4 regions of the Cutibacterium sp. LaCa_255 genome follow, and region 1 is predicted to be linked to each of the others. Evidence: riboswitches for the same ligand, from Rfam matches in the RefSeq annotation. Region 1 holds a riboswitch; each other region holds the start of a gene.
The links. Region 1 has a riboswitch for cobalamin ahead of ACP8ML_RS11030 (ribonucleoside-diphosphate reductase subunit alpha). Riboswitches for the same ligand answer to the same signal wherever they lie in the genome.
Positions count from the first base shown of each region.

Region 1 (7,731 bases):
CGTTGAGCGGTTTCGACAGCAGAACCCCGGTCGGCATGGCAACCCTGGACACTGCCGGACTCGGGGTCGGGGTTGCAGCCTTTGCCGGGGCGAGGACTCCAGGGTTGACGGGGGCCGGGGACTGAGTGATGTTCGGGGTCGGCTGGGTCGTGTCAGACCAGGACGCCGACCATGCGGTGGACATCGGCCTGGAGACGAGCTGTTGGTGATCAGGGACGGCTCGCAATCCCGGGTCTGACGGCCATGCGGCAGTCACCGACAACCCGACTACAGCGACTCCGACACCACCGGCGATGACGGTCTTGATGGCCTTGCCCCGCGACACCATGGACAACCCTCCTCCACGCCGTGAACATTATTGTCACCCTCGTTGGCTCCCTTTTCCACCCGGCTGGAGCCTTCGTCTCGGCATGTTCATCCACATGTCACCTGCCACGACGAGGGGTTATCCACAGGAATCCTGTGGATAACCCTCATGGCTGGGGAAAACACATCGATGTCGTTCCACAGCAGGTTCCGAGACCGGTGGACAGACCCTCAACCATCCCGTGAAAGCCACCTCGACGTCTACGCTCTGTGCATGACTAGTCACGTCGTCGATCAGCTCGGCCCCACTCTCGTCATCCACGGTGGCGCAGGCAACGTTCCGCCCCGAACCGGCGAGGATGCCGAGAGGTTCCGGCTGTCCTTACGGCACGCTTTCGACGCCGGCCAGGCAGTTCTTGACGCTGGTGGGCCAGCCCTTGACGCCGTCACAGCCTCGGTCGTGGCGATGGAGGACGATCCGCTCTTCAATGCCGGACGAGGTGGGGTCCTCACAGCGAAGGGGACGGTTGAGACTGACGCCGCCGTCATGACCGGCCACGGACATGCCGGGGCGGTGTGCTGTTCACGTCATGCCCGCAACCCGATTCGTCTGGCCCGGGCCATCCTCGCCATGTCACCCCATGTCCTGCTGTGCGACCCTCCTGAGCAGGTCTGCCGAGGCTGGGGTCTGGAGGTCGAGCCCCCGGAATACTTCGTGACTGACGCTCGCCGGGAACAGCTGGAACGGGTACTTGCCGGACGCCACCAGGCCCCGAGGCATGGCACAGTCGGGGCGGTCGCCCGGGACTATCACGGTCATCTTGCTGCTGCGACGTCTACGGGCGGGATCGTCGCGTCGTCAGTAGGTCGCATCGGTGATTCCCCGGTCGTCGGGGCCGGTACCTTCGCCCGGGATGGGGTCGTGGCCGTCTCCTGCACCGGTGACGGCGAGGCCTTCTTGCAGGGAGTGGTGGCCCACGAGGTGGATGCTCGTATGAGACTGGCAGGTGAACCCGTCAACCACGCGGCCATGGGAGCCCTCACCGACGAGGTCTCGTCACGAGTCACCGACGGCGCACCAGCCACGGGAGGCCTCATCGCCGTCGACGCGTCCGGACGTCTCGTCGTCTGCCATGTGTCGGCGTCCATGCTGGCCGCCTGGCCAGATCACGGCGAGGTGCTGACCTCGGTGTGAGGCTCAGCGCACGACGGGCAGTTCCGGACCGAACTCGAGCATCTGCTCGACCGCCCAGGGGCTCAGCAGGGCCGGCATCGATCGCGCCAGGCCGTACATGTCCTGCCAGCCCACCCAGGTGACCTCTTCGACCTCGTCCGGGTCAGGATTCAACTCGACGAGTTCCTCGGGAAGGGACAACCGGGCAACGACGACCGGACACAGCTCGTCCTCGACAATGCCGCCAGCGTCGGTGGCGCGATAGGAAAAACCAGGAAGGACGATGCGCATCCGACGCGGATCGAGATCGAGGCCGAGCTCTTGGTGAGTGCGACGCACTGCCGCGTCGATGATCGTTTCGCCGACCCGCGGATGCCCACAACAGGTGTTCGTCCACACCCCCGGCCAGGCCACCTTCGTCAGGGCTCGTCGGGTCAGCAGAACTCGCCCGCCGACGTCAAGGACATGGCAGGAAAAGGCCAGATGTCGTGGGGTGTGCTGGCTGTGAACGGTCGCTCGGGGAGCGGTCCCGACCTGGTTGCCGTCGTCGTCGAGCAGGATGACGAGATCGTCGTGGACAGAATCCGCGTCATGGGCAGGCGTGCCCCCATCCTCGCCATCGTGATGACTCATGACGTCAAGCTACCAACAACCACGAATTCCGCGAAGTCGAATGCGTTCGGGTCCCCTACGTTGGCTCATCGCCACCTCAAAGGCACCATTGAGATGCTGTATTCGTCACTTCGTCCACCCACCTCCGACGGGAGAGCCATGCCGCACATCCTCGACGTCATCCTCGTGGTGTACCTCACCATGCGTGCCATGGCCGGGTGGATGCGCGGGGCCGTCGTCGGAGTGGCCAGCCTCATCGGGTTGGTCCTCGGGGTGTGGGCCGGTCTGTGGACCTCCGGCATCGTCGCTGCCCAGTTCTTCGACGAGAATTGGACCTGGCTGGCCGCAGGTGCGGTGCGGGTGTGCATCACCCTCGTCATTGCCGAGATCATTCAGGGCATCTGCGTCCACATCGCCCAACACATCCACCGCGCATTCAACTCGGTGGGGTTGGGCAACGTGGACCGTTTCGGCGGCTCAGTGCTCAACGTCATCGCAACCGCACTTGTCGTCACGGTGGCGGCAACAGCCCTCTCCCCCATCCTGCCGCCGTCATGGACCGAGGCCATCGACGAGTCATCCGTCATCACCCAGACCAATCGCGTCATCCCGGATGAGGTCAACGAGGCCGCTGCCCGGCTGGTCGGCCGAGCTGCTGACACCTTCCCGAAGGTCTTCGCCGACGAAGCTCCCAGCCTGCCCGCACCGGCTCCCGACGACGAGACCGTCACTACTCCTGGAGTGCGGCGCGCAGCTCAATCCATCGTCAAGGTGCGGTCGCGGGCACCACGGTGTGATCGGGCCTCCGAGGGCACCGGATGGGTGAGTTCTCGCCACCGGGTGGTGACGAACGCCCATGTCGTCGCCGGGTCCAACCAGGTCACCGTGCAGGTGGGCGGATCTGGGGCTCGACTGCAAGCCCGCGTCGTCTCCTACGACCCGGACATGGACCTGGCGGTGTTGGCGGTTCCCGACCTTCATGCCCCAGCCTTGACAATGGCGTCGGCTGTCAAGGATGGTGATCCGACGGTCGTCGCCGGATTCCCACTTGATGGTCCGTACACCCTCGAGGCCGCCACCGTGCGTGGGTCGATCATGGCTCGCGGTGAGAACATCTACGGCACCGACACCGTCGTCCGCGAGATCCTCTCGCTGCGCGGCACGGTACGTCCGGGCAACTCGGGTGGGCCACTGCTGACGACGGACGGCAAGGTCGCCGGCACGATCTTCGCCCGGTCCACCGCCCAGCCGCAGACCGGGTACGCGCTGTCGAACAACCAGACTCGCAAGTTCATCCGTGCTGGGGCCAACGACACCACCGCGGCTGCGACCGGCTGGTGCACCGTTGGCTGAGCTGGTGTCAAAATCTTGAGCGCCCAATGTTCCCGTCGTGGGACGGTTCCGCGCACGTTTGCCACCCTGATTTCCCGAAACGTCATTTGACAAGCACCGACACCGTGGCGGCATCCCAGGGCATCCCATGCCGCACAATGACGCGTCAACGTCCGACGCCCTCTCAACGCTTCAGTTCCGGTCGATGTCCCAATAGCATTGAGTCATGGCAGTTTTCATCGTCGAAACCCATTATGATCCCGCCCATTCCGAGGAGCGCATGGCCGCGCGCCCGGCCCATCTGGAGAACCTTGATGTCATGCGCGAACGTGGCCAGCTCGTCAATGCCGGCCCGTTGGCTGACGGCAGCGGAGCGGTGCTCATCTACACCGTGCCTGACCGCGATGTTCTCGATCATTTGCTGGAGGCTGACCCCTACCCCAAGACGGCTGTCCAGGTGACCTCAGTGCGCGAGTGGAAGCCGAATTACCACCACCACGTCTGACACGGCTGCCAACCTGGCTGACGGTCGAGATTGACGGGATGACGGTTGAAACGCGTGGTGTCATGGAGTCATGAAGTCACCTCTGCTGTTCCAGCCCCTCACTCTCCGTAGCCTGACAGTTCGCAACCGCGCCTGGGTACCACCGATGTGCCAGTACGCGGTGGATTCTCACGACGGGATCCCGGGCACCTGGCATCTCGTCCATTACGGGTCCTTTGCCGCTGGTGGCTTCGGCCTCATCGTCGCCGAGGCCACCGCGGTCAGCCCCGAAGGCCGCATCAGCCCTGCTGACACCGGGTTGTGGAATGACGACCAAGTGGCTGCCTGGCGCACCGTCACTGATGCCGTCCACGAGCTTGGTGGCAAGATCGCCGTGCAGCTCGGTCACGCCGGCCGGAAGGCCTCCACCGAGAAGTGGTGGCCGGGGTTCCAGGGCGAGGTGGTGCCTCCCGAGCACGGCGGCTGGATTCCCGTCGGTCCGACCACCGCCCCTGCTGACGGCAAGCAGTACGTCGGCCTGCCCGTCAACGCCCTTGACGAGAACGGCATCGAGAAGGTCGTCGACGACTTCCGCGCCGCCGCCGCGCGTGCTGTGGACGCTGGATTCGACGCCGTCGAACTTCACAGCGCCCACGGTTATCTGCTGCACCAGTTTTACTCGCCGCTGTCCAACACCCGCACCGACGACTGGGGCGGTGACTTCGACGGACGCGTCCGCCTGCCGTTGGAGGTTGCGACGGCCGTGCGCGGTGCGATTCCCGACGACATGCCCCTGTTGGCGCGTCTATCTGTCACCGACTGGCGGGAAGACGGCTGGCAGGTCGACGATTCTGTCGAGCTGTCGCGTCGTTTCGCGGAGGCCGGAGTCGATCTCCTCGACGCCTCCTCGGGCGGCAACTCGTCCGCACCGATCCCCGTCGCCCCGGCCTACCAGGCTGACTTGGCGGCTCGAGTGCGCGCCGAGGCCGGGATTCCCACCGCCACCGTCGGCATGATCTGGACCGCAGAGTTGGCCGAGGAGCTGCTCCAGAAGGGCAGTGCCGACGCCATCATGATCGGACGGGCAGCTCTGCGGGACACCAACTGGCCATTGCGCGCCGCCCACGAGTTGGGAGTTCCCAACGAGGACGCCCCGTGGCATCCGGCGAGATTCCGGGGAGCGTGGCGCTGAGGACGTCGAGAGTTTCAGCGTTTCTGACGCTCGACGAAGCCCGGTGACGGCGGCGTGTTCGGTGTCCTGAATCCGCCGGCCGTCAGGGGGCCGTCATGGTGTGCGTCCGTGAGACGTCCAACACGCTCAATGCCCCTACATCTTGTGTTGACTCTTATTGATCAGCGTTCATATAGTGGCGAGTGCACATGGTTCCCGTGTTCGCACGGGCCAAGAGGGAATCCGGTGAGAATCCGGAGCTGCCCCGCAGCGGTGTACGAGAACGACCGCCGTCATCATGCACTGTGCTTCGGCATGGGAAGCGACGGCCAGTAGGCAACAAGTGCTCGTGAGTCCGAAGACCTGCCAGGTGTGGTCCCGCAACCGCGGGGCCCGGTTCGCGATCTCGCGGGAAGTGTCGCAGCGTTCATGGGGACCAGTGTCCCCGCCGCATTCCGCCCGATCGCGTGCCTACGGCATCGCACGGAGGAATTGCAATGAGCGCCGACCCCATCTCGACCATCCGCGTCCGCAAGCGCGACGGATCCCTGGCCCCCTACGACGGCAACGAAGTCGCTGCATCCATCATTGACTCAGCCCGTGGGCTCGACGACGCCGTTGCCCGGGCAACCCTGCTGCAGGCCGAGGTGGAGATCACCCTGTTCGACGGGATCACCACCGACGCCCTGGACGAGGCCGTCATCCAGGTGGCTCTGGGCAATGCCAAGGACGACCCCGCCTTCGACACCATTGCTAGCCGAATCGCCGTCAAGAAGCTGTACAAGGAGGTGTTCGACGACACCCACGACGGTCTCGGTGACGCCGGCCCAGAGCGGGTGCGAGACCTCCATCATGCCTGCTTCCCGCGCACGATCGACAAACTCGTCGCCGACGGCCACCTCGACGAGCGACTGGGGCGGCTCTTCGACCTCGACGCCCTCGCCACGGCCCTTGATCCCATCCGTGACGACCTCATCGGCTTCACCGGCGTGCGCACCATGGTCAACCGTTACCTGTTGCGTACCCCCGACCAGCGAGCGTTGGAAGTACCGCAGTACTTCTGGATGCGCGTGGCGATGGGGCTCAGCCTCACCGAGGACGATCCCACCTCCTCTGCCCTCGCCCTCTACGACTCGATGAGTAACCTGCGTCATCTCGCGGCTGGATCCACCCTTGTCAACGCGGGCACCCCGGCTGGTCAGCTGTCCAACTGCTTTGTCATGCGCACCGAGGACGATTTGGAGCACATCGCCCGGACGATCCGTGACGTCATGTGGATCACCAAGGGCACCGGCGGCATCGGGCTGTCGATGTCCGACCTGCGCTGCGAGGGGTCACCTATTCGCTCCGACAACACTGCGTCGACCGGTCCGATCCCCTTCATGCACACCATCGACTCGACGCTGCGGGCCGTCTCCCGCGGAGGCAAAAAGCTCGGCGCACTGTGCTTCTACATGGAGAACTGGCACATGGACTTCCCGCAGTTCCTCGATCTGCGGCAGAACTCCGGTGACCCGTACCGGCGGACCCGCACCGCCGACACCGCGGTGTGGATCTCCGACGAGTTCATGAAACGCGTCGCCAAGGACGAGGACTGGTACCTCTTCGACCCCGCCGAGACCCCCGATCTCACCGAGCTCACCGGGTCGGCCTTCTCGAAGCGTTACGCCCACTACATCGCCGAGGCCGAGGCCGGCCACATCAAGCGTTTCCACCGCACCACGGCCCGCGAACAGTTCCGAGCCATCCTGGTGAGCCTGCAGACGACATCCCACCCGTGGTTGACGTGGAAGGACAGCGTCAATACCCGCGCGTTGAACAGCAACACCGGGACGATCCACTCCTCGAATCTGTGCACCGAGATCTGCCTGCCCCAGGACCGCGACCACACCTCGGTGTGCAACCTGGCTTCGGTCAACCTCGCCGGACACCTCGTCGGGCCGCGCGGGAAACGTCGCATCGACTGGAACCAACTGGCCGCCACCACTCGGCTGGCGGTGCGCCACCTCGACAACCTCGTCGACATCACCGCTTCGGCGGTGCCTCAGGCCGAGCGATCCAACGTGGAGAACCGGGCCATCGGCCTGGGCGTCATGGGGCTGACGGACATGCTCGAGCAGGTGCGGATTCCTTACGACTCCCCCGAGGCCTGCGAGATCGTCGACCGGGTCATTGAATTCATCAGCTGGCACGCCATCGACACCTCCGCTGATCTGGCCACCGAGCGTGGCTCGTACCCGATGTTCGCAGGATCCGGCTGGTCGAAGGGGATGGTCCCGGTCGACACCCTGGCTCTCCTGGAGCGCGACCGTGGCATTCCCGTTGATGTCGACCGGGTGACGAGGATGGACTGGGACGGGCTGCGTACCAAGGTGAGTCGCGGAATGCGCAACGCCACTCTGATGGCCATCGCCCCGACCGCGTCGATCGGCCTGGTCGCTGGCACGACGCCGGGTCTGGACCCGCAGTTCTCCCAGATGTTCTCCCGAGCCACCTCGGCCGGGAAGTTCCTCGAGGTCAACCGCAACCTGGTGGCCGACCTCAAGGACCTCGGGCTGTGGGAGAAGGTGCGCGAGGAATTGCTGCGCCGTCAGGGGGATCCCAGCGAGATCGAGGCCATCCCGGCATCTCTGCGACGTCTGTACCGCACCT
Region 1 is NZ_CP190956.1:2,416,455-2,424,185, forward strand. Features, by position in the region: gene ACP8ML_RS11000 (M23 family metallopeptidase) at 1-328, opposite strand, end outside; gene ACP8ML_RS11005 (isoaspartyl peptidase/L-asparaginase family protein) at 581-1,501, shown strand; gene idi (isopentenyl-diphosphate Delta-isomerase) at 1,505-2,113, opposite strand; gene ACP8ML_RS11015 (MarP family serine protease) at 2,252-3,445, shown strand; gene ACP8ML_RS11020 (YciI family protein) at 3,651-3,929, shown strand; gene ACP8ML_RS11025 (NADH:flavin oxidoreductase/NADH oxidase) at 4,000-5,100, shown strand; cobalamin riboswitch at 5,273-5,464, shown strand; gene ACP8ML_RS11030 (ribonucleoside-diphosphate reductase subunit alpha) at 5,577-7,731, shown strand, end outside.

Region 2 (7,731 bases), 1.1 Mb from region 1:
CAGAGGATCGACGATCGTCGTCTGTCCGTTGTTGACCATCGAGACGCGTTCAGCGTCGATGTCGACAGCAACGACACGGTTGTGCTGGGCGAGCAACACTGCATTGGCCATGCCGACATAGCCCAGTCCTGCGACAGCGATTTTCACGGGCACTCCCAGATAGCTGTGTGCGACGGTATGAATGCTGGCCGTTGCACATGGACCACCATCATCTTAGACGTGTGCGTTGTGGTGTCTGGAGGTTGCCCGTCGGGGAATGCTCTTACTCCCTGACGTCTCCTGTTTCTGGGGTGCCCCTGTGAAGCCGTGGCGGGTGATGACGAGTAGTCGCTGTCGTATTTCGTGTATCCGTAGCCGTACGCCGATTCGCCGTATCTCAGATGCGACAGTTTCGAGGAGTCGGCACGGTTCAGGACGATGCCCGAGACCATGCCTCCTGCGTTCTCGATGGAGGAAACTGTGCTTTCAACCTGGTCGACGGTCGTGTGTCCGACCTGGGCCACAACGATGACGGTGTCTGCCAACCGGGAGAGAATCACGGAGTCAGTGACGGGCAGCACTGGCGGGGCATCCACCACTAAGTTCTCTTGCGGCCAGGCTGTGTGATAAGCGCAATGAGGACGTCGGTATGGTTGAGACGGTTTTGTCCGGGGTGAGCTGTCTGGGAGGAACTATGGACACCATCACCATCACCGTTGATGACGGAGCCGACGTCGACGTCCTTGTCTGGCGTCCTGAGGCTGTGTCGGGGCGCCCCATCAAGGGCTTGGTGCAGTTCTGCCACGGTATGGCCGAGTACGCGGCTCGCTATGACGAGGTCGCCCAGGTGCTTGCGGCCGACGGCTGGCTCGTCGTGGCGAACGACCACCGTGGACACGGGCCGCGTGCTGCCGCCACAGGAGAACTCGGAACCACGTCTGATCGTGGCTACCACCAGATGCTCGACGATCTGTCCGCCGTCGCTGACCACTTCATGGCTAGGTTGGAGGGGAAGCCGTGGTTCCTCGTCGGACACTCGATGGGGTCGTTCCTTGCTCGTGTCCTGGCCGTTCGTCGGGGACGCGAGATGACCGGCCTGGTCATCATCGGCACTGGCTCCTCCCTGGGGCCGTTGAGCACTGTCGCTACCGGGCTGGCCCAGGCCCAGGTGCTCATGGTGGGGGAAGACTCCCGCAGCCCACTGCTCAACACCCTGTCCTTCGGGTCCTTCAACCGGGCCTTCCTGCCGGCTCGCACCGACTACGACTGGTTGTCCCGAGACGCTCGCGTCGTGGACGCCTACAACGACGACCCGCTGTGCGGTTTCGTCTGCACCGCAGCCTTCTACCGCGAACTCGTCCGGCTTATCGAACTCGCCAACTCCACCGAGATCTTCCGAGCGACTCCACCGGCACTTCCCATTCTGCTGATGTCGGGCGCCAAGGACCCGGTGGGGGACTCCGGCAGGGGAGTGCGCCAGGTCGCGCGTCAGTTGCGCGACTCGGGCTCGCGTGAGGTGGACCTCGTTCTCTACCCCGGGGCGCGCCACGAGATCCTCAATGAGGTGAACCGTCGACATGTCCACGCCCACCTGCGCGACTGGATTGATGCCGTCGCCGCCCGACCCGGGACCTTGCAGGTTCGGAAAGCACGGTGAAAGGCCGCTCACGTTCGTTTCGCACAATCGTGCACATGCACCCCCAGTGCGCTATGCCGATTGTGCGCAGCCTAGTATCGTAGGTGCTGGTGCCGAGGAATCCCGTCCGGGGTTTCAAGGCGGTAAGAGGGAATCCGGTGAAACTCCGGAACTGCCCCGCAGCGGTGAGTGGGAACGACATCACCATCGTCGCCCATCTGGTTCTCGGACCGGGTGGACGTCGATCAAGCACTGGGCTTCGGTCTGGGAAGCGGTGACGTAGGACTCGTCGGCAGACGAGGTGCCCATGAGTCCGAATACCTGCCAGAGCGTGTGGTGCACCCGCGTGTGCCACAGCGTCCGAGGTCTCGAGGGCCGGCCGAGGTCGTCCAACCATCCACAGCGGAGCAGGAGTCTGACGAATGACTGATCCTGACAACCTCGCATCCAAGCCCGTCGAGGACAGGATGCCCGAGGAGTTGAGCCTGGCCGGGGACTTCCCGAAGGTCACCCACGAACAGTGGGAGGACGCGGTCCTCAAAGTCTTGAACCGGGGTCGCCCCGAGGGCAAGGAACTCAACATCGAGCAGGGAATGAAGCGCCTCGAGCCGACCACGGTCGACGGCATCCAGATCGAGCCGATGTACCGGCGTCAGGATGCCTCCGAGAAGCTCGGCGCCCCGGGCGTGCCGCCCTTTACCCGTGGCACGACGGTCCGTGACGGCAGCATGGACGCGTGGGACGTCCGAGCCCTTCACGAGGATCCCGACGTCGAGTTCACCAAGAAGGCCGTCATCGCTGACCTCGAGCGTGGCGTGACGTCCCTGTGGCTGCGCGTCGGTGCCGACGCCATCAACCCCGAGGACATCGCCGGCGATCTCAAGGACGTGCTGCTGGACCTGGCCAAGGTCGAGGTCTCCAGCCGCGACGACCAGGAGGCTGCCGCCGAGGCCCTCCTCAAGGTCTACGCCGATTCCAAGATCGAGCCCGACAAACTGTCGTTCAACCTCGGTCTGGACCCGATCGGTTTCGCCGCCCTCAACGGTGGCACCCCGGATCTGTCCGGCATGGGCGAGTGGGTCAGGAAGATCGAGAAGTACAAGAACTCCCGCGCCTTCGTCGTTGACGCCACGATCTACCACAATGCTGGTGCCGGCGACGTGCATGAGCTCGCCTGGGCCATCGCCACCGGCGTCGAGTATGTCCGCGCTCTCATGGAGCAGGGACTGACCGCCGAGCAGGCGTTCGACGCCATCAACTTCCGGGTGTCCGCCACCCACGACCAGTTCCTGACCATCTGCCGTCTGCGCGCCCTGCGCACCCTGTGGAACCGTGTCGGTGAGGTCTTCGAGGTGCCGGCCGCCAAGCGTGGTGCCCGTCAGGAGGCCGTCACCAGCTGGCGTGAGCTGACCCGTGACGATCCCTACGTCAACATCTTGCGAGGCACCATCTCGACCTTCGGTGCTGCTGTCGGTGGTGCCGAGGCCGTCACGACCCTGCCCTTCGATGCCGCCATCGGCCTGCCGAAGAGCGACTTCTCGCGTCGTATCGCCCGCAACACTGGCATCATCCTCGCCGAGGAGTCCAACATCGGTCGCGCCAATGACCCGGCTGGTGGCTCCTTCTACGTTGAGGCTCTGACTAAGAAGCTGGAAGAAGCCGCTTGGGTCGAGTTCCAGGCTGTCGAGGCTGCCGGTGGCATGGCCGCCGCCGTGACCGGCGACCACGTCCGCACCGAGCTCGACAAGCTGAATGCCGAGCGCGCCAAGCGTCTGGCGACCCGCAAGCAGCCGATCACGGCCGTCAGCGAGTTCCCGCTGCTCGACGCCAAGACGGTCGAGACCAAGCCGTACCCCGAAACTGCCGAGCGCAACGGGCTGGAGTGGCGCCGCGACGCCGAGATCTTCGAGGCCCTCGTTGATCGTTCCGCCACCTGCTCCGAGCGTCCGAAGGTTTTCCTGGCTTGCCTGGGAACCCGTCGTGACTTCGGTCCTCGCGAGGGATTCTCCGCCCCGGTGTGGCACATCGCCGGCATGGAGACCCCGGAGTGCGAGGGAGGCACCACTGAAGAGGTCGTCAAGGCCTTCAAGGAGTCCGGTGCCGAGGTCGCTGACCTGTGTTCGAACGCCAAGACCTACGCGGCCCAGGGCCTCGAGGTCGCCAAGGCCCTCAAGGAGGCTGGCGCCAAGCTGGTCTACCTGTCGGGTGCCTTCAAGGAATTTGGTGATGACGCTGCCGAGGCCGAGAAGGTCGTCGACGGGCGCATCTACCTCGGAATGGACGTCGTTGACGTCCTGACCACCACTCTGGACACGTTGGGAGTTGCCAAGTGACCACCCTGCCTCGTTTCGATTCCATCAACCTCGGAGACTCTCCGGTCCCCGCGGACGCACAGGAGCAGTTCGCCAAGTTGGCCGCCGCCGCTGGTGAGCAGGAGCCCTGGACCACTCCGGAGCAGATTCCGGTTGGCCACCTGTACTCCGAGGACGTCTACGCTGACATGGACTGGCTGGACACCTACGCCGGTCTGCCGCCCTTCACCCACGGCCCGTACGCCACCATGTACGCCTTCCGTCCGTGGACGATTCGTCAGTACGCCGGATTCTCCACCGCCAAGGAGTCCAACGCGTTCTACCGCCGTAACCTGGCCGCTGGTCAGAAGGGTCTGTCGGTCGCCTTCGACCTGCCGACCCACCGTGGTTACGACTCCGACAACCCGCGTGTTCCCGGTGACGTCGGCATGGCTGGTGTGGCTGTGGACTCCATCCTGGACATGCGTGAGCTTTTCGCGGGTATTCCGCTGGACCGCATGTCGGTGTCCATGACGATGAACGGCGCCGTGTTGCCGATTCTCGCCCTGTACGTTGTGACCGCCGAGGAGCAGGGCGCCAAGCCCGAGCAGCTCGCCGGAACGATCCAGAACGACATCCTCAAGGAGTTCATGGTTCGTAACACGTACATCTACCCGCCGCTGCCCTCGATGCGGATCATCTCCGACATCTTCGCCTTCACCAGCGCGAACATGCCGAAGTGGAACTCCATCTCCATCTCCGGCTACCACATGCAGGAGGCCGGCGCGACCGCCGACATCGAGATGGCCTACACCCTGGCCGACGGAGTCGACTACATCCGCGCTGGCGAGTCGGTGGGCCTGAAGGTCGACCAGTTCGCACCGCGTCTGTCCTTCTTCTGGGCCATTGGCACCAACTTCTTCATGGAGGTCGCCAAGATGCGCGCGGCTCGCATGCTGTGGGCCAAGCTCGTCAACCAGTTCGGGCCTAAGAACCCGAAGTCCATGAGCCTGCGTACCCACTCGCAGACCTCTGGCTGGTCGCTGACCGCTCAGGACGTGTACAACAACGTCATCCGTACCTGTGTGGAGGCCATGGGAGCCACCCAGGGACACACCCAGTCCCTGCACACCAACTCCCTCGACGAGGCCATCGCCCTGCCGACAGACTTCTCCGCTCGTATCGCTCGAAACACCCAGCTGTTCATCCAGCAGGAGTCGGGCACCTGCCGCGTCATCGATCCCTGGAGCGGTTCCGCCTACGTCGAGAAGCTCACCCTCGAGCTGGCTCGCAAGGCCTGGGCCCACATCCAGGAGGTCGAGAAGGCCGGCGGTATGGCCAAGGCCATCGAGAAGGGCATCCCGAAGATGCGTATCGAGGAGGCCGCTGCCCGTACCCAGGCCCGTATCGACTCCGGTCGTCAGCCCCTCATCGGCGTCAACAAGTACCGTCTCGATGAGGAAGAGGATCTCGAGGTCCTCAAGGTCGACAACACCCAGGTGCTCAAGGAACAGAAGGCCAAGCTCGAGCAGCTTCGCGCCAACCGTGACGAGGAGGCCTGCCAGGCTGCTCTGGAGAAGCTCACCTGGGCTGCTGCCAACCCGGACCCGAGCGATCCCGACCGCAACCTGCTCAAGCTGTGCATCGACGCCGGTCGCGCCAACGCCTCCGTCGGCGAGATGTCCGACGCAATGGAGAAGGTCTTCGGGCGCTACACCGCTCAGATCCGTACCATTGAGGGCGTGTACAGCAAGGCAGCCGGTAGCACCGAGTCGACCAAGAAGGTCCACGACCTCATCAAGAAGTTCGAGGAGAAGGAAGGCCGTCGTCCTCGCATCATGATCGCGAAGATGGGTCAGGATGGTCACGACCGTGGCCAGAAGGTCGTCGCGACCGCCTACGCGGACCTCGGCATGGACGTCGACGTCGGCCCGCTGTTCCAGACCCCTGAGGAGACCGCTCGACAGGCTGTCGAGGGCGACGTCCACGTCGTCGGTGTCTCCTCGTTGGCCGCCGGACACCTCACCCTGGTGCCGGCCCTGCGCAAGGAACTGGACAAGCTTGGCCGCTCCGACATCATGATCGTTGTTGGTGGCGTCATCCCGACCCAGGACTTCCAGGAGCTCAAGGATGACGGCGCAGCCGCCATCTACCCACCTGGCACCGTCATCCCGGACGCTGCCATCGAGCTGATGGAGAAGCTCCTCGCCGCTCACAGCGACGACTGAGACTGGATCGGTCCACGAGACTGAAGGATTGGCCCCTGGAACCCCGCGAGGTTCCAGGGGCCACCGTCATACGGACCTGAAAGCCACTGGGTATGAGCCCTCCGCCATGAACGTTGTCCGTGGGCGGTACGGTAGACGTACCCACCCGATGAAGGAAATGGTGATCATGCCGATCGACGTCCCCGAACTGGTTGAGCAAGTCCTGGCCGGGAGCCGCCAGCACATTGCCAAAGCGCTGACTCTGGTGGAGTCGAGCAAACCGGCACATCGCGAGAAGGCACGCGAGATGTTGCGCCTGCTGGCTCCTCACACTGGTGACGCCATCCGTGTCGGTATCTCGGGTGTTCCCGGCGCCGGTAAGTCGACCTTCATCAATGTCATGGGCACCAAGCTCATCGACGAGTTCAACTACAAGGTTGCCGTCCTGGCCGTCGACCCTTCCTCGACCCGCACCGGCGGTTCGATCCTCGGTGACCGCACCCGCATGGGGGATCTGTGCAACCGTGACGAGGCATTCGTGCGCCCGTCACCCTCCGGCGGTCACCTGGGTGGCGTCGCCCGGGCCACGCGTGAGGCCATGATCGTCATGGAGGCGGCTGGTTACAACGTGGTCCTCGTCGAGACCGTCGGTGTCGGACAGTCCGAGGTCGCCGTGGCAGGCATGGTCGACACTTTCCTCATGCTTTCCGTCGCGGGTACCGGCGACCAGCTGCAGGGCATCAAGAAGGGCATCCTGGAACTGGCGGACGTCGTTGCGGTCAACAAGGCCGATGGCGACAATGCCGGCAATGCGCGTGTCTCCGCTCGTGATCTCTCGATCGCCATGAAGCTCGTGTCCTCCGACGCCGACAAGCGCCGCGTCCCGGTCCTCACCTGCTCCTCGTACACCAAGGAAGGGCTCGACGACGTCTGGCAGGCGATCCTCGATCACCGCGCCTACCTCGAGAAGGACGGGTCCCTGCAAGCCCGTCGTGTCGAGCAGCAGCGTGAGTGGCTGTGGAACATGGTCCGCAACGAGATTCTCGAGTCACTGGACACTGATCCGTCCGTCCAGCAGGTTGCCGAGAAGATCGAGGCCGGGTTGGGCACGGAGGCCACCAACGCCTTGGAGGGGGCCGAGCAGATCCTGCGCGCCTTCGCTCATGCCGTCCCGGGGCTGCCGTGGGCTCAGGGAGAGATGACCAGCGGTTCCTGATCTGACGTCGTCCCAGAAACGACCGGCCGGGGGTGCTTCGCGCTCCCGGCCTTGTCATGCCTGGATGGCCGGCACATATGGAGCTGAAGCTAATCCGGTTTTGTTTCAGAAAGATTTCTCGACCGTCATGTGAGAAGTTTTGACGTCATGACCAGGAGGTGACCCCTTGTCACCTTAGGTTCATTCCACCTTCAACAAACCGAGAGGAATGGACATGGCATCACGTCGTACGTCGACCTTGCTGCTCTGTGCGATCACTGGCGCTTCCCTTGCCGCGACCGCCGTCCCCAGCAACGCCGCTCCCGGCTTCACCACCTCACCGCTGCGCACCTCCGCATCCACGCAGACCACCAGTGGATTCGTCGTCCATCTCAAGGACGACTCGACTTCCGCTCAGGGCAT
Region 2 is NZ_CP190956.1:750,527-758,257, forward strand. Features, by position in the region: gene ACP8ML_RS03265 (nucleotide sugar dehydrogenase) at 1-147, opposite strand, end outside; gene ACP8ML_RS03270 (hypothetical protein) at 144-524, opposite strand; gene ACP8ML_RS03275 (alpha/beta fold hydrolase) at 629-1,636, shown strand; cobalamin riboswitch at 1,707-1,958, shown strand; gene mutA (methylmalonyl-CoA mutase small subunit) at 2,038-3,948, shown strand; gene scpA (methylmalonyl-CoA mutase) at 3,945-6,134, shown strand; gene meaB (methylmalonyl Co-A mutase-associated GTPase MeaB) at 6,283-7,329, shown strand; gene ACP8ML_RS03295 (S8 family peptidase) at 7,544-7,731, shown strand, end outside.
Region 2: it holds a riboswitch for cobalamin, as region 1 does, so the genes downstream of both, mutA (methylmalonyl-CoA mutase small subunit) here and ACP8ML_RS11030 (ribonucleoside-diphosphate reductase subunit alpha) in region 1, are expected to answer to the same signal.

Region 3 (7,731 bases), 770 kb from region 1:
GGGGGAATCGGTGAAGCTGAGCTTCTCGGTGCAGCTCAAGACCGTCCTGGGCAGTGCCGAGGACGCCGAGGCCGACGGAGAGGACTTATCGGTTGAGGAACCAGCGCAGGCGCTCATGGACAGGGCGCACAGTCCCGCGAGGGTTGCCGCCGCTGCGCGAGTCGTGCGGCGGGTGCGGAGGGCTGACATGGTGTTCTCCTTCATCGTGGTGGGTTGAACAGAAGATGGATGTGTCCGTCGTGGGAAATGCGGTCCACGTCGACCCGGTAGATTCGCGACAGCAGATCGGGTTGCAGGACCTCCTCACAAGGGCCGGAGGCGACGAGGCGGCCTTGATCAAGCAACACCAGTCGGTCGCATGCTCGAGCTGCCAGGTTGAGGTCATGGAGCACGATCACGGTGGTGGCGTCAATGGTTTTGACGAGGTCGAGCAGGGCGAACTGATGGCCGATGTCGAGGTGATTGGTGGGCTCGTCGAGCAGCAGATGGCCGGCCTGCTGGGCGATGGCTCGGGCGACGAGAACCCTCTGACGTTCCCCGCCGGACAACTGGGTGACGAGTCGATCCGCGAGACCTGTCAGGTCCGTTCTCGTCAGGGCATTGTCGACGATGTCACGATCGGTCGCATCCCCGTATCCCATGAGCGATCGGTGGGGGAGTCGTCCCAGGGAGACGGTGTCGCGAACCGTCAGCGGCAGGGCTTGATCGGGAATCTGAGAGACGACGGCGACCTCGCGCGCAATCTCGCGGCGATTCATGGCTGAGAGATCATGGTCGCTGACGGTGACTCGTCCGGAGGCAATCGCGACGTTGCGGTACAGCGCAGACAACAAGGTTGACTTTCCTGCGCCATTGGAGCCGACGACCCCGATGGTCACGCCCTGATCCGCTGAAAGATCGACGCCGTCGAGGACAACCCGCTGTCCTCGGTGAATGACTAAGTCGGAAGCGGTGATCATGCCATCGCCTCCCGTCGCACCAACACGAGGAGGAACGGCGCGCCGAGCAGACCCGTGATGACTCCGATGGGCAGTTCGGCTGGGCTGAACACGGTGCGTGAGAAGGTGTCGGCCCACATCAGGAAGATGGCTCCGGCTATCGCTGAGGAGACCACCAACCGACGGTGGCCATGACCGATGAAGGATCGCATGAGGTGGGGGATGACCAGTCCGACGAAACCGATGCCGCCGGAGATAGCCACCGCCGTGGCCACCCCAGCCGATACGGGGACGAGAAGCAGCACACGGATGACGGTCGGGTCGATCCCGACCGCGGTGGCCGTGGAATCCCCAGACGCCAACGCGTCGAGCCATGGGGCACATGCCCACAGCAGTACAGTCAGAACGATCGCGACGACAACGTTCGTCCATCCCTGCCCCCAGCTGGCTCGAGACAGGTCACCGAGGGTCCAGAACATCACCGCGCGTGCAGTCTCGGCCGAGTCGGAGGAGAAGATGATGAAATTGGTGACGGCTTGAAAGATGAATCCCACCGCGAGACCGGCGAGGACGAGACGCAGCGTCGACGAGTTCCGGCCGCCGCCCATGAACAGCACGATCGCGGTCGACAGCAGCGCTCCCAGGAAGGCCATGCCGGCTACTGCGAATGATGAGGTGACGCCGACGATGATGATCGCCGCGGCAGCTCCCGAGGAGGCTCCCGCGCTCACACCAAGTACGTAGGGCTCAGCGAGGGGGTTGCGAACCACGGCTTGGAGGGCGACTCCGGCGACACCGAGGGTCGCGCCGACGCCGAGCCCGGTGACGATGCGAGGCATGCGGTTCTGCCAGACGATCGCGTCGGTAATGGAGTCCCAGGTCACGTGAATGGGAATGCCACAATGGTCGGCGAGTACCCCCAAGACCTGACCGATGGGTACCGGTGCGGCACCAAAGGCAATCGAGAGTACCGGCGTGAGCACGAGGAGAGTCACGAGTAGGAAGAAGTGAGCCGGGGTACGGCGGTGAAGGAGTCGAGCCAAGGGAAAGCCGTCCTCGTCAGGGCCGAATCGCGCGGCCGTCGGTCAGATACGGTCCAGGAGGTTTTCGGACTTGGCCTCAACCGAACGGGCGCCTTCCCGGTTTCCCAGTGGCTTGTCTGCCCGTTCGTCCGCCTTACCGCTGCGCGTCAGCCCCCGATTCACACGGGGTTCCCTACGCCGGACGCAGTCATCTTAGCCGTGCCTCACAAATGGAATTCGGTTACCCTCACATCGCAGCGTTGTCCTGTCTCCAGTACCTCATGAAGGCGATGTGGCGACGGTCGATGCCATACCCATCGGCGAGGGCCCGACGTCAGTGACGCACCATGGAGGGCTTCTCGCGAGTCAGCCGTCATCGACCCCCACGGTGTCGATCGGGATGACGATGGGCGTCCCGACATCCGGGGCATGGATGATGTGCGTGTGCAGGCCAAAGACTTCTCGCATGACGTCGGCGGTGATGACCTCGGTGGGGGTTCCGTTCGCTCGAATCTCCCCGTCACGCATGGCCACTAACCAGTCGCAGTAGCGCGCCGCCATGTTGATGTCATGGAGCACCATGACGATCGTCACCCCGTCACGGCGGTTGAGGTCACGCAACAAGCTGAGAACGTCGATCTGATGGGCCAGATCAAGGTAGGTCGTCGGTTCGTCGAGGAAGAGCACGTCGGTGTTCTGGGCCAAGGCCATGGCGATCCACACTCGCTGGCGCTGACCTCCGGACAGCTCGTCAACCGGTCGTCGGGCCAGCTCGACGATTCCAGTGCGTTCCAGCGCCGACGCCACCGCCTGCTCATCGGCGGTGGTCCATCGTCCGAAAATTCCTTGGTGAGGAGCGCGTCCGCGCGCCACCAGATCTGCGACGGTGATCGTCGTCGGAGCTGTCGGGGACTGCGGCAACAACCCGACGACACGGGCGAGTTGCCGGGTCGGCACAGTGGGGAGCTCCTGACCGTCCAGGACGACCTGACCGCTGCTGGGGCGGATCAAGCGTGTCATCGTCCGTAACAGGGTGGATTTGCCACAACCGTTCGGGCCAATGATTGCCCCGATCCTTCCGGTCGGGATGCTGAGGTCGAGGTGGTCCAGGACGGCGCGGTCTCCGTACCCAACCGATACCGCGTCGGCCTTCAGATGATGACTGGTTCTCACGCACTCTCCTTTCGAGACTGACGAGCCATGACGATGAGCAGGTACACCCCGCCCAGAATCCCGGTGACCAGCCCCACCGGATAGGTGTGTGACATGAGGTTGGCGCCGACGAAGTCGCACACCAGTACCAGGACCGATCCAGTGAGCGCGGAGGCCATGAGTGGGGCATCTCCTGGGCCACACAGTCGAAATGCAATCGGTCCGCACATCAGCGACACGAAGGCGATCGGTCCTGCAACGGCAGTGGCGCAGGCCAGCACGATGACCCCGACGATCATGAGCAGAGCACGAGTCCGCTCCACGTGTACCCCCAGCCCGGTGGCCAGGTCATCCCCCACGTCCATGGTCCCGAGGTGGCGAGAGTTGGCCAGCAGCACCGGTAGGCCGATGACAAGGACGACGGCGAGAGTGGCGGATTGGTCAGCGGAAGCCACGGCAAGGTTGCCCGCGAGCCAACGAGCAGCCCCAGCCGCATCATTGGGATCGGCGCGGACCATCAGCCACATCGTCCCTGCGGTCGCCATAGCCCCCGTCGCAATGCCCATGAGGATGAGCCGCTCGCCACCTGATGTGTCGTGGCGCGCAAGCCCGACGACGATGCCGGCCGTTACGATCGCTCCCGCGACGGCCAGACACGTCAGCTGCAGGCCGGACCATCCGAGCACGATGATTCCAGCTACCGCGGCAGTGTTGGCCCCGGCCGTGATCCCGATGACGTCAGGGCTTGCCAACGTGTTGCGCAGCAGGGCCTGGAACAATGCTCCGACAAGGCCAAATGCAGCGCCACAGAGAAGTCCGGCAATGGTGCGTGGGAGACGGAGGTCACCGATGATGAAGGATGCCGGGCCGACCTGCCCGCGGAGAGCGTCGACGACTTGTGACGGCGAGTACATCTGCTCGCCAAGGCACAGGCTGGCAATGAAAGCGGCGACAGTTGCCACCGACAAGATGGTCACGACCAGACCACGACGCAGGCGGCGGTGCCGTCGCCCCTGCCGCACGAGAGCAAGCGCGCTCATCGTTGTCTCACCTCCCGGCAACGGATCAGGGCGATGAACACCGGAGCTCCGATGATTGCGGTGACGATTCCCACCGCGACGTCGGCAGGCCGAGTGATGACGCGTCCCAGGACGTCGGACGCCAGCACCAGAACGGGTCCGCAGATGGCACACCATGCCAGCACCCGCCGATTGTCCGGGCCGACGACGGCCCGCACGGCGTGAGGGGCGATGAGCCCCACGAACCCGATGGGACCCGTCAGCGCCGTGGTTCCAGCTGCCAGCAGGACGGCGGCCACCGATGACGTCACCCGGACGACAGTCACTCGCGTCCCCAGGCCCGCTGCCAGGTCTTCTCCCAGCGCGAGGGTGTTCAGGCCTGGGGCGCTGATGGCAGCCAGCACCACTCCGACGAGGAGCAGAGGAGACACCGTCGCGATCTGTCCCAGATTGGGTCCGCTGAGGGATCCTGCCTGCCAGGTTCGGAAGGATTGCAGCAGGTTCGGGTGAGGTAACAACACCATCTGAATGAAACCGGTGAGGACGGCGGTGACGATGGCTCCGGCCAGTGCCAGTCGGACGGGAGTTGGCCGGCTGCGGCTTCCGGCTCCGATGAGCCAGACCAGGGCGGCAGCTGCGGTAGCCCCGGCAACGGCCAGCCAGACGTACTGGATTGGTGCCGTCAGGCCCAGGTGGGCGATACCGACGAGGACAGCGAGAGCGGCCCCGGAGTTGATGCCGAGAATTCCTGGATCGGCCAGGGGATTGCGGGTCAGCGCCTGCATGAGGGCGCCGGAGAGTGCGAGGGCGGCTCCGGACACCAGGCCGAGAACCGTGCGTGGAACGCGTGAGCGGATGACCTCGGCGACAAAGGGGTCAGCGGACGGCTGTCTCAGGGTCGTCCACAGATCATGGAGCGGGATGGATCGTGAACCCACCATCACCGAGGCCGCGCACAGACAGGCGAGCAGGACGGTGACGACGAGCAGGGTCCATCCCCTCCGTGGTGTCACGCCTTCGCCTTCGTGGCCGCTTCGGCCAGTCGCTCGACGAGCGGTCCCACCTGACCGGGGATGGACAAGGCACTGGCAGACATCGATGCCGCGAGCGGGGAGTTGTCCTCGAGAACGGCCACTGCTCCCTTGCGCACAGCGGTGATCTTCGAGAGCAACGGGTGCTTGGCGAGCAGACCGGGAAGGGTTTTGGGATCTCCGTAGCAGACGATGAGGTCGACGTCATTGAACATGTCGGCCTTCTCCGCCGAAGCCGTGGTGTAGAACTGCTTCGACTCCGCCGACAGCTTCTGGATTGATGACGGCGCCTTGAAGCCGAGGTCGGTGAGGTAGTCAGCACGAGAGTCGCCCTTGGTGTAAACCGAGATCTCCGAGAGCTTCTTGACGTCGAAATAGAACATTCCAGCGGTGAGTCCCTTGACGTCGGGGTGCGCAGCCAAGGCGTCAGCGATCGACTTCTCGCAGGACATGATGACCTCTTCGGCCTTGTCGGCCTTTCCGACGACCTCGGCGATGGTGCGCAGGTGGGTACGCCAGTCGATGCTCCACGCCTTTTCGAGGTAGGGAAGGGTGGGGGCGATCTTGGAGAGCTTGTCGTACTGCTCCTTGGTCATCCCGGAGTTGAGGCCGCTGACGAGATCAGGTTGGGTCGCTGCGATGGCGGCGGCGTCGGTGTCGCTGGTCTCGTCGTAGAGCTTGGGCGCCTTGTCGCCGGTCGCATTGAGCTTGGCCAGGGCATCAGCCACCCATGTGTGCATCCCCTTTCCGGAGGGATCGCCATAAGTGGCTTTCGGCATGCCGACGGGAACCAGTCCGATGGCCAGGACGGCATCCTGACCAGCCCACCCAGTGGTGGCAATGCGGGTTGCAGGAGACTTCACCACAGTCTCGCCCCAGGCATGCTTGATCCTCACCGGGAACCCCTTGGTGGCTGACGAGTGCTGGTTCGCGCCACTGGGCGAGGTGTCAGTGTCCTTGCTACAACCGGCCAGAGCTGCGGCGGCACCGAGGCCGAGAGACGATGCGAGGATGGTGCGCCTCGATATGGGGGACGGGAACATGAATTCTCCTTGGTACCGTGACAATGCCTTGTTAGGTTAGTCAACCCTGAGAAGGAAAATCCAGCAACGTAAGGACCATGTGTCATTGGGCGTACAACCCCTTGCCAGCAGGAGGAAGACGACGAAGCCCCGGGGCGTGTTGCCTCGGGGCTTCGAGATGACGGGTGGGTCGACTCAGCCGAAACGACCGGAGATGTAATCCTCGGTGGCCTTCTCCTTCGGGTTGGAGAAGATCTTGTCGGTGCGGTCGATCTCGACGAGGCGGCCAGGTTCTCCCTGGGCCTTGAGGTTGAAGAAGGCGGTCTGGTCGGAGACACGAGCGGCCTGCTGCATGTTGTGGGTCACGATGACCACGGTGAAGCGCTCCTTGAGCTCTCCGACAAGGTCCTCGATGGCCAGGGTCGAGATCGGGTCCAGGGCCGAGCAGGGCTCGTCCATGAGTAGAACCTCCGGCTCGACGGCGATGGCGCGGGCGATGCACAGACGCTGCTGCTGACCACCAGACAGGGAGGCACCGGAGCGCTCCAGGCGATCCTTGACCTCGTCCCACAGGTTGGCGCCGCGCAGTGACTTCTCGCAGGCCTCGTCGAGCAGCTTGTTGTCGCGTACGCCATTGAGCTTCAGACCGGCCACGACGTTGTCGCGAATTGACATCGCCGGGAACGGGTTCGCTCGCTGGAAAACCATGCCGATATTGCGTCGCACGGCCACCGGGTCGACGCCCTTGCCGTAGAGATCGACGCCGTCGAGCTCCACCTTGCCGGTGCAGTAGGCACCGGGGATGACCTCGTGCATGCGGTTGAGGGTCCGCAGCACGGTCGACTTGCCACAACCGGACGGGCCGATGAAAGCCGTCACGGTACGGGGCTCGACGGTCAGGTTCACCGACTCAACGGCGTGGAAGGAGCCGTAGTAGATGTTGAGGTCCTTGACCTCGATCCGCTTTGCCATATTCAGCTCTCTTTCGTGTCACTTGCCCATGCGACGCATGTAGCGGCGGGAGATGCCACGGGCAATGAGGTTGAGTCCCATGACGAGGATGATCAGGGTGATCGCAGCGCCCCATACGACCGGGGTGTCCACGCCGCCCTGGGTGTAGGCGTTCGTGATGACGGTTGGCAGGGTTGCGAAGTTCGGGGTCGACGGGTTGAAGGTCAACTCAGTGTTGAACTGCAGCAACACGATGAGCGGTGCCGTCTCTCCCATGACTCGGGCCAGGCCGAGCACGACGCCGGTAAGAATGCCGGTCATCGAGGTCGGCAGAACGACCTTCATGATCGTCTTCCACTTGGAGACGCCCAGGGCGAAGGAGGCCTCGCGCAACGAGTCCGGCACCAGCTTGAGCATCTCCTCGGTGGATCGCAGCACCGTCGGCACCATGAGGATCATGAGGGCCAGGGAGGATGCCCAGGCCGACTGAGTTCCGCCGAGGGTGGTGACGACCATGGCGAAGATGAACAGGGCCGCGACGATGGACGGTACACCCGTCAGGACGTCGACGGCGAAGCTGACGACCTTGGCGATCT
Region 3 is NZ_CP190956.1:417,122-424,852, forward strand. Features, by position in the region: gene ACP8ML_RS01790 (ABC transporter substrate-binding protein) at 1-189, opposite strand, end outside; gene ACP8ML_RS01795 (ABC transporter ATP-binding protein) at 201-959, opposite strand; gene ACP8ML_RS01800 (FecCD family ABC transporter permease) at 956-1,981, opposite strand; cobalamin riboswitch at 2,020-2,178, opposite strand; gene ACP8ML_RS01805 (ABC transporter ATP-binding protein) at 2,327-3,133, opposite strand; gene ACP8ML_RS01810 (FecCD family ABC transporter permease) at 3,130-4,152, opposite strand; gene ACP8ML_RS01815 (FecCD family ABC transporter permease) at 4,149-5,144, opposite strand; gene ACP8ML_RS01820 (ABC transporter substrate-binding protein) at 5,141-6,205, opposite strand; gene pstB (phosphate ABC transporter ATP-binding protein PstB) at 6,380-7,156, opposite strand; gene pstA (phosphate ABC transporter permease PstA) at 7,175-7,731, opposite strand, start outside.
Region 3: it holds a riboswitch for cobalamin, as region 1 does, so the genes downstream of both, ACP8ML_RS01800 (FecCD family ABC transporter permease) here and ACP8ML_RS11030 (ribonucleoside-diphosphate reductase subunit alpha) in region 1, are expected to answer to the same signal.

Region 4 (7,731 bases), 1.0 Mb from region 1:
CAAGGTGTCACGGTTCCCGTTCTCGGCCAACGGCAAGGCTTGGGGCATGGGTGACGGGTCCGGCTTCGTCAAGGTCGTCGCCGACGCCCGTCACAACGAGCTGCTGGGAGCCACCATCATCGGACACGACGTGTCCGAGCTCATCCCGGCGCTCACCGTAGCACAGATGTGGGACATCACCACTGACGAGGTCGCCCGCAACATCTTCCCGCATCCGTCCCTGTCGGAGGCCCTCAAGGATGCTGTCGAGGGTATTGGCGGAGAGATGATCAACATCTGACGTTCTCATGTATGGCTTGAGGCGGGGTCCTGATGACGGGGCCCCGCCTCGGAGTCTGGGCCGCAAGCCCCGGTGTTGCAACAGAGCGGGTTCGAAGACGCGAATGGAGGGCATGAGACCCACGACGAAGACGGATCGAGGGGCCGCGGTCATCCGCGGCCCCTCGATCTCTGGTGTCCGGTGTCAGTACGAGAGGTCCTCGTACTCCGGGTTGTCGATCTGGAGTTCGGCGTACCGGCTCTCGGGGGCCGAGACGTGGTACGGGCGACCTGTGGCCTGCCAGCTGAGGTTCGGCGCACAGTGGACGTTCTGGGCGTCGGCGTCGAGGATGATGAATCCCCAGGCCAGACGTCCTTCCTTGCCGGCGGGCAGGGTGTAGGGCCCGACGACCTGCTTGAGCGACCAGTGGACCTCGTTGACGTAGGTGAACCCGAAGGTCTGCGTCATGATCTTGGCCAGGTCACCCTGACCGGCGACCTTTGCGCTGACCTGGAGGGTCTGGGTGCGCGACTGTTTCACCTTCGTCGAGACGGGCACCGCATTGGCGGTGTTGTTCGCGACGCTGGAGGCATCGGTCTGCTTGAACCAACGCTTCTTGGCCGTCAGGTAGGTGCCGTTCTCACCGGGGGTCGAGCACGCGGTTCCCGGCTCGTAATCGGAGTTCCACCGTTGCGGCAGCTCGAACTGGGTGGGGTCACTGGCGGAGGCCGACTCGGCCGCATGGGCGTCGGAGACGGCGAACGGGGCCACTGACAGGGCAGCCGCCGCCGCGAGTGTGACCCCGCGACGCACCTGGTGTGTCAGGAATCCCATGGGCGATCAGGCCTCGAGGGAGGGGTCGTTGTCGCGGGTGCTGATGGCGATGTGACGCTCCTTCGGAAGGCTCGCGGTGAACTCGCCACCGTTGGCCTTCCAGGTGTGATCGGAGCCGCAGACGGTGTGCTGGCCACGGAAGTCCGAGACGACCCATCCGGCACGCAGGACCGCGGTCTTGCCCGGCGCCAGGTTGTACGGGCCGACGGTGTCGCCGACCTCGTAGGACTGGCTGTCGGTGTAGCTCGTCGAGAAGGTGACGTGGATGAGGTCGAGGATCGGGAAGTCGACCCCGGCCGAGACGTTCCAGGTTTTCGTCTTGGTCTCGGTGATGGTCCGGGTGATGGGCAGCGGCTCGTCGTTGTAGTTCGAGATGGTCCACGTGCCGGCCGAGCCGTCGAAGTAGCTACGGGTCCGGGTGATGGTCTGGCCGGTCTCACCGATGTTGGCGCAGGAGGCGCCGATCGTCGTGGGGTTGGCGGCCTGGGCCGGGGTAGCAGCCTGGGCCGGAACGACCGTGAAAGCGGCCGAGGCGGCGAGGGCTGCGGGAACGGCAAGAAGTCGGGTGATCATGAGTGTTCTCCTTCGTGGTCGGGATTGACGGTGGTCGTGGTGTCGGGGACGGCTAGGTCAGCGGTCTGACTGAGTCGGCAGGGGGAGCTGGCGGTACTTGTCGGGAGTGACGTCGATCTTGCGAACGCTGCCGTCCCGGGAGGTGACGGTGGCCTCGGCCCAGAAACCGCTCGGCGCCGAGGCGGTGCCGTAGTTCGACACCAAGCTGTACTTTCCGTCCCTGCCGCAGTGGATCTCGCGATAGTTCACGCGGGTCATCGTCGTGCCATAGGTGACGCGCACGCGCTCACCGGGCTGCAGATGTACCGCACCGAGGGCGGTTCCGACGGGCATATAGGCACGGTAGGTGCTGTCAACCGAGCCAAGCCATCCTGCCGGCGGGCGGCCGTAGCGACCCATCCAGTTGGCGTACCCGTTGTACTGGGCGCCCACGACGAAGTCGGTCACCGGGTGGTAGTCGTAGGGGGCCTTCGACCAGTTGAGGAAGTCCGTCGAATAGCCGGGCTTGCGGTAGGTGGGCTGGATCGACGAGATGTCGTAGGGGTACCACGCGATGTCGCGGGCACGGCAGGTCTGACCCTTCGCCGGCCAGGACGGATCCTTCTGCGGAGCGACGGCGGGCTCGACGACGTGGTCGGTCGGCTTCGCCACGGACTCCAGGCTGGGGCCCGACATGGCGGTGTACGCGTCCGATCCCATCGGCTTGCTGTTGGCACCCGCGTGGCGCGACGGGATCTGCATCGCCAGATCCGAGATGGAGCCGTCGGCGTGGATGAGGTAGACGAAGGCGTATCGCCCGGCCGGACCGGTGCCACGAATGACGTTAGCGCCGTTGGAGTTCTGCAGGACGCCGTCGCGGCAAGTGACGAACATCGAGACGAAGTCCTTCTCGAGGACGCCGTATTCGACGCGGATCGACTCACCTGGCTTGAGCTTGACGGGACCGACGGTCTCACCCTCGACCCAGCCATTGGACATCTTGAGGCCGATGTCAGACTTGGCGGTGGTGTTCCATCCAGAGGGGAGCTTCGCCGCCGAGGTCGCCGAAATGTCGTGGTTGCTCTCAGTTTCGATCGTGCCGGTGTACGGCACGACCTGATCGGTGCGGTTGGTGAACTGGATCGTGCCGTCGCTGAGGTAGCGTCGTCCCGTCTCACCGTAATGCCACTCGGGGTATCCCTGGGCGTGGGCGGAGGCATCCGTGCACGACTCATAGAGGTGCGCGATCGGATAGCCCTGCGGCTTGGGTGGAATGACGGCGTGAGCCGCCGGCACCTGCATCATGGCAGACACTGCGAGGACTGCCGAGGCAGCCGCCGCGAGAACTCTGCGCCCTGGACGTCTCTTCAAGGACATGGCTTTTTCATACTCCTCACGGATTCGCATCCATAGGAATTGACGTGCTTCACAGAGCCCCTGTGGAAGTCGATGCACGCCCCTGTCAAGGAGTATGGGCAACCATCCCGGGAGGATCTGCGATCCGATGCTAGCGACGCGGAGGTTCAATTCACAAAGGGCGGCGATCTGGAATATCGAGTAATGACGCGGTTGCGAACAGGACATGAACCCGTGATGACGAGCATGTGATCGGACACCGAACCGGTGCAATGACGCCCAAGCAATAACAAGACCACTGGACCCGTCGACAGCCTTTATATCATCTCGTAAATATATACCGAATCCGCACGTCGCCTTCCGGGTCCGCCATCACTGCATGACCTCGCATGTGGACAGTGTACGAGTGAGACATCCGCCACTTCTTGGACATGTCGCTCGGGATGGAAATTTGGATTCTCGGGGCGGGGTCATGGATGAGTGGGACGATTCACCACCTGCGTGGTACGGTGCGTTTCGCCGGCCAGGGAACCTGGTGCGAATCCAGGACTGACGCGCAGCGGTGTGGGTGATGGCTCGCCGCGAGCCCACTGGGTGGAGACACCTGGGAAGGGGGACGAGCCGCGCGACCCCGAGTCCGAAAACCTCCCGGCGAATGCAGCCGCCGTACGCCTCGCGAGATGGGCGTCAACCGCCAGGAGTTCCTTTGCCACACGTCCGCCATCGAGACACCCATCCCTGCGCTTCGCGCGGGCAACGGCAATCGTCGGACGGATCGACGTCATCGCGGGCCCACGAGGATCGCCGGTTGCCCGCCGGGCCCGTACTGCTGGTCCTGGCGGTTGCTCTTGCTCTGAGGGTCGTGCTCTCGCTGGCCTTCGGCACGATCCGGCTGCCCGTCGAACAGGCGTGGCATGTCCTGGATGTACACGTGCGCGGAGGCAGCGTCGAGGCCACCGCGGACCAGATCGTGTGGGGGTTGCGACTTCCACGAACGGTGCTGGCCGTCGTTGCCGGGGCCGGACTGTCCGTCGGTGGTGCCGTCATGCAGACCTTGGTACGCAACCCGTTGGCCGATCCCTACATGCTCGGGGTCTCGGCAGGGGCCAGCGTCGGGGCGACAGCCGCCATCACCACGGGAACGCTGGCGGCCTTCGGCGTGTACTCGCTGTACCTGGGTGCCCTTCTCGGTGCCCTCGTCGCGACCGCGGCCGTGTTCGGCATCGCCATGGCCCAGGGAGGTCTGAGCCCCTTGCGGCTCGTCCTCACCGGTGTCGTCATGTCCTCGGCCTTCAGCGCGATGTCGAGCTTCCTGGTCTTCCACAGCAACGACCCGAAATCGGCCCAGTCCGTCCTCTTCTGGCTGTTGGGCAGCGTGGCGGGTGCCTCCTGGCAGACCCTCGTGCCGACGGCGGTGGTGGTCCTCGTCACCCTGCTGTTGCTCATGATTGGATCGAGGTGGCTCGACGCGCTGGCAGCAGGCCCGGAACTCGCCTCCTCGCTCGGGGTCCCGGTCACCGGCCTGAGAGTCGCCCTCTTCATCGTCCAGGCCATCCTCGTGAGCGCGATCGTCGCGGTCTCCGGCGGCATCGGATTCGTGGGCCTCGTCATTCCCCACCTCACTAGGCTCCTCGTGGGACCGCGCCATCGCGTCGTCCTGCCGGTCAGCGCTTTGTTCGGTGCGCTCTTCCTCGTGTGGGTCGACGTCCTCTCCCGGGTGGCGAGCCGACCTCAGGAGACTTCGTTGAGCATCGTCACAGGTCTGCTAGGAGCCCCAGTACTCCTACTACTGCTGGGACGGCGCCACTACCAGTACGCGGGGGCATGATGGGAACCCGACTGACCACACGACGTCTCGCGGCGCAGGTCGAGGGGCGAACCATCGTCCGAGACGTCGATCTGGACTTCGAACCCGGTACCGTCACGGCCATCATCGGGCTCAACGGTTCGGGCAAGTCGACCCTGCTGCGTGCCATCGCCGGAATCAGCCGGCCGGCCGCCGGAGACGTGTTCCTCGACGACGTCCCCCTCCGACGTCTCTCGGCCAGACAACGCGCACGCCAGGTGTCCTTCGTCGCCCAGGAGGACTCACCACCTGGTGACCTGCTCGTGCGTGAACTCGTCGCCCTGGGTCGCACCCCTTATGGACGGCCGTGGGACCACGGCGGTGAGGACGAGCATCGCATCGTCATGGAATCACTAGACCGGGTCGACATGTCCGACTACGCCGATCGACCCTGCTCACGACTGTCCGGTGGGGAACGCCGTCGAGTCATGCTGGCCCGTGGGCTGGCCCAGCGCACTCCCATACTCATGCTGGACGAACCGACCAACCACCTGGACCTGGCCCAGCAGCACCACCTGCTCGCACTCATCCGTGACCTCGACCAGACCGTCGTCGTGGCGATCCATGACCTCACGTTGACCGAGCGGTACGCCGATCACGTCGCCGTCCTCGCAGGGGGACACGTGCTCACCCAGGGTCCACCACATGACGTGTTCACCCGTGGCGAGGTGAGCAGGGCGTTCGGCATGAGGCTCACACGCCACGTCGACCCCATCACGGGCCTATCCCATCTTCTCTGTGACCCGGCGAGCCCCGGCCCGTTGTGTCACACCCATCCCACTGACACATCCCGACCGGAAGGCACCTCATGACCCGATCACCACTCATCGTCGCCGGCGCGGCCGCCCTCACCATCGCCCTCACGAGCTGCGCCCACGTGACCCACACGAGTTCCTCGACCTCGAGCGCCTTTGGCCCCTCGACGGTCACCATCACCAATTGTGGTGCTCGCCGAGCCTTCCCCTCCCATGCGCGACGAGTGTTCGTCAACGACAGCAACATGGTCGCGATGATGTTGTCCATCGGCGCCGGCGACCAGATCGTCGCGGCAACGGGGATCAAGGGCCAGACTGACGCCCTGGCGAAGGTTTACGGCCACCGGGCGGTGTCGGCCCTGCCCGACAGTGACGGCTCCTACCCGACGCTCGAACAGGTTCTGGGCGCGCGACCCGACGTCATGCTCGCCGGGTACGGATATGGATACGGTGAGAGCACCCATCTCACTCCCGAGGAGCTGCGCGCACGGGGCATCAGTGCCTACGTGTTGTCGGAGAGCTGCCGTGCGAAGAGCGATGACAAGGCTCGCGGAGTCATGGACCCCTGGACGGCCCTGCGGTCGGATCTGAGCAACCTGGGCGCCGTCACAGGGCACACCCAGGAGGCCCGGAAGGTCGTCAAGGACATCGACACGCGACGTCGGGCTCTGGCCCGAGCCCCTCAGGCATCGACCAAGCCGACGGTGCTCATGGTCGACAGCGGCGACACCGGCAGCGTGTTCACCAGTGGGCGCTACGGCGGCCCCGAAGTCATCATCAAGGCGGCGGGTGCCGTGAGCGCCACCACGGACGTGGCCAACACGTGGACGACGATCTCGTGGGAGAAGATCGCGCAGACCCGACCCGACGTCATCGTCTTCAACGACTACCCCGGCCAGACGAAGGCCCAGAAGGTCGCCCTGCTCGAGGCCAATCCGGCCACGAAGAACCTTCCTGCCGTGAAGAACCGCCGGTTCGTCAACATCGCGTACCCGGCGTGGACCAGCAGCCCACTCAACGTCGATGCCGCCGAGACACTACGACAGTCCTTGGAGAAGTACCGCATGGTCCCTGCGTCAGGGATCAAGCCGCGGCACGACGTGACCGCTCGTGGCTGAGCTTCGCTCGACGATCGCCCACCTTCACACGGTCGTCGAGCAGACCAGTGCGGATCCACATCCGATGTCAGTTGCCTCCAAGTGCAGGGAGCGGAACCTCGGCATCAGGCTCTCCGGTGATGCGATTGCGCAGGTCACGCCGGGTGAGCTCGATGACCCACATCCAGAACACGTGCCCGAAGGACTCGCTGAGGTGCTCGTCGAAGGGCTGGTGCCAGGGGGCGGGGACGGTGCCCATGGCTGGCATGAGGACGAGATGGAAGAGCACCCAGATGGCCAAGCCGAACACCGCGCCCTGCCACAGCTTGACGCGAGGGTACTTCTCGGCCAGCAGCGCGTAGACGACAGCGAAGAAGATCGAGAACCCGAAGTGGACGATGAAGCTCACGAAGGGGAGCGGCCACCCGCTGAAGGTGTACGACATGTGAGTGAAGTGCTCGCTGAACCCAAGTTGCTGAAGGAGCTGCTGAGGAGGGTTCGTGGCATTGCGTGCCGCGGTGCGCGGAGGCAGCGGAACCTCCCAGCCGAACTTCACGATGGCGCCGATAATCCCGGCGAGCACGCCCGCCCATAACGCGGCACCGTACCTCCGGCGACACGGCTCCGTGGTGCTCGAGGTCATGTGATCAACTCCTTGCACGACCCAGCGCTCCGGGACGATGACATGCTGACAGATACTCATGGCGTGACCGCTCGCTGCTGAGAGTATCTCAGGACCACGCTGCATCCTCGCCACGGCCAACGCATGGTGCGATGACTAGCATCGGTCCGCGCGAGTCTCACCGATGCCTGCGCGAAACTCGTCATAGGTGACCATGAGGTAGTCGACGAAGGACGTGCGGACCTCGGGGCGGGAGAAGTAGGCAGCGACGAGCCGGCCGTTGCGGTTGGTGCGGTCGACGATGATCTCGTCAGCCATCTCCTCGAGGGCGAGGCGGTACTGGTCACGATCGTTGTTCTCAGCGACCATGCGCATGTCGTCGCGTTGTATGACGTCTCTGCGAGTCTGTT
Region 4 is NZ_CP190956.1:1,395,930-1,403,660, forward strand. Features, by position in the region: gene lpdA (dihydrolipoyl dehydrogenase) at 1-280, shown strand, start outside; gene ACP8ML_RS06245 (hypothetical protein) at 464-1,093, opposite strand; gene ACP8ML_RS06250 (hypothetical protein) at 1,100-1,666, opposite strand; gene ACP8ML_RS06255 (hypothetical protein) at 1,724-3,022, opposite strand; cobalamin riboswitch at 3,527-3,648, shown strand; gene ACP8ML_RS06260 (FecCD family ABC transporter permease) at 3,810-4,829, shown strand; gene ACP8ML_RS06265 (ABC transporter ATP-binding protein) at 4,826-5,659, shown strand; gene ACP8ML_RS06270 (ABC transporter substrate-binding protein) at 5,656-6,720, shown strand; gene ACP8ML_RS06275 (YagU family protein) at 6,788-7,342, opposite strand; gene ACP8ML_RS06280 (type I restriction endonuclease subunit R) at 7,478-7,731, opposite strand, start outside.
Region 4: it holds a riboswitch for cobalamin, as region 1 does, so the genes downstream of both, ACP8ML_RS06260 (FecCD family ABC transporter permease) here and ACP8ML_RS11030 (ribonucleoside-diphosphate reductase subunit alpha) in region 1, are expected to answer to the same signal.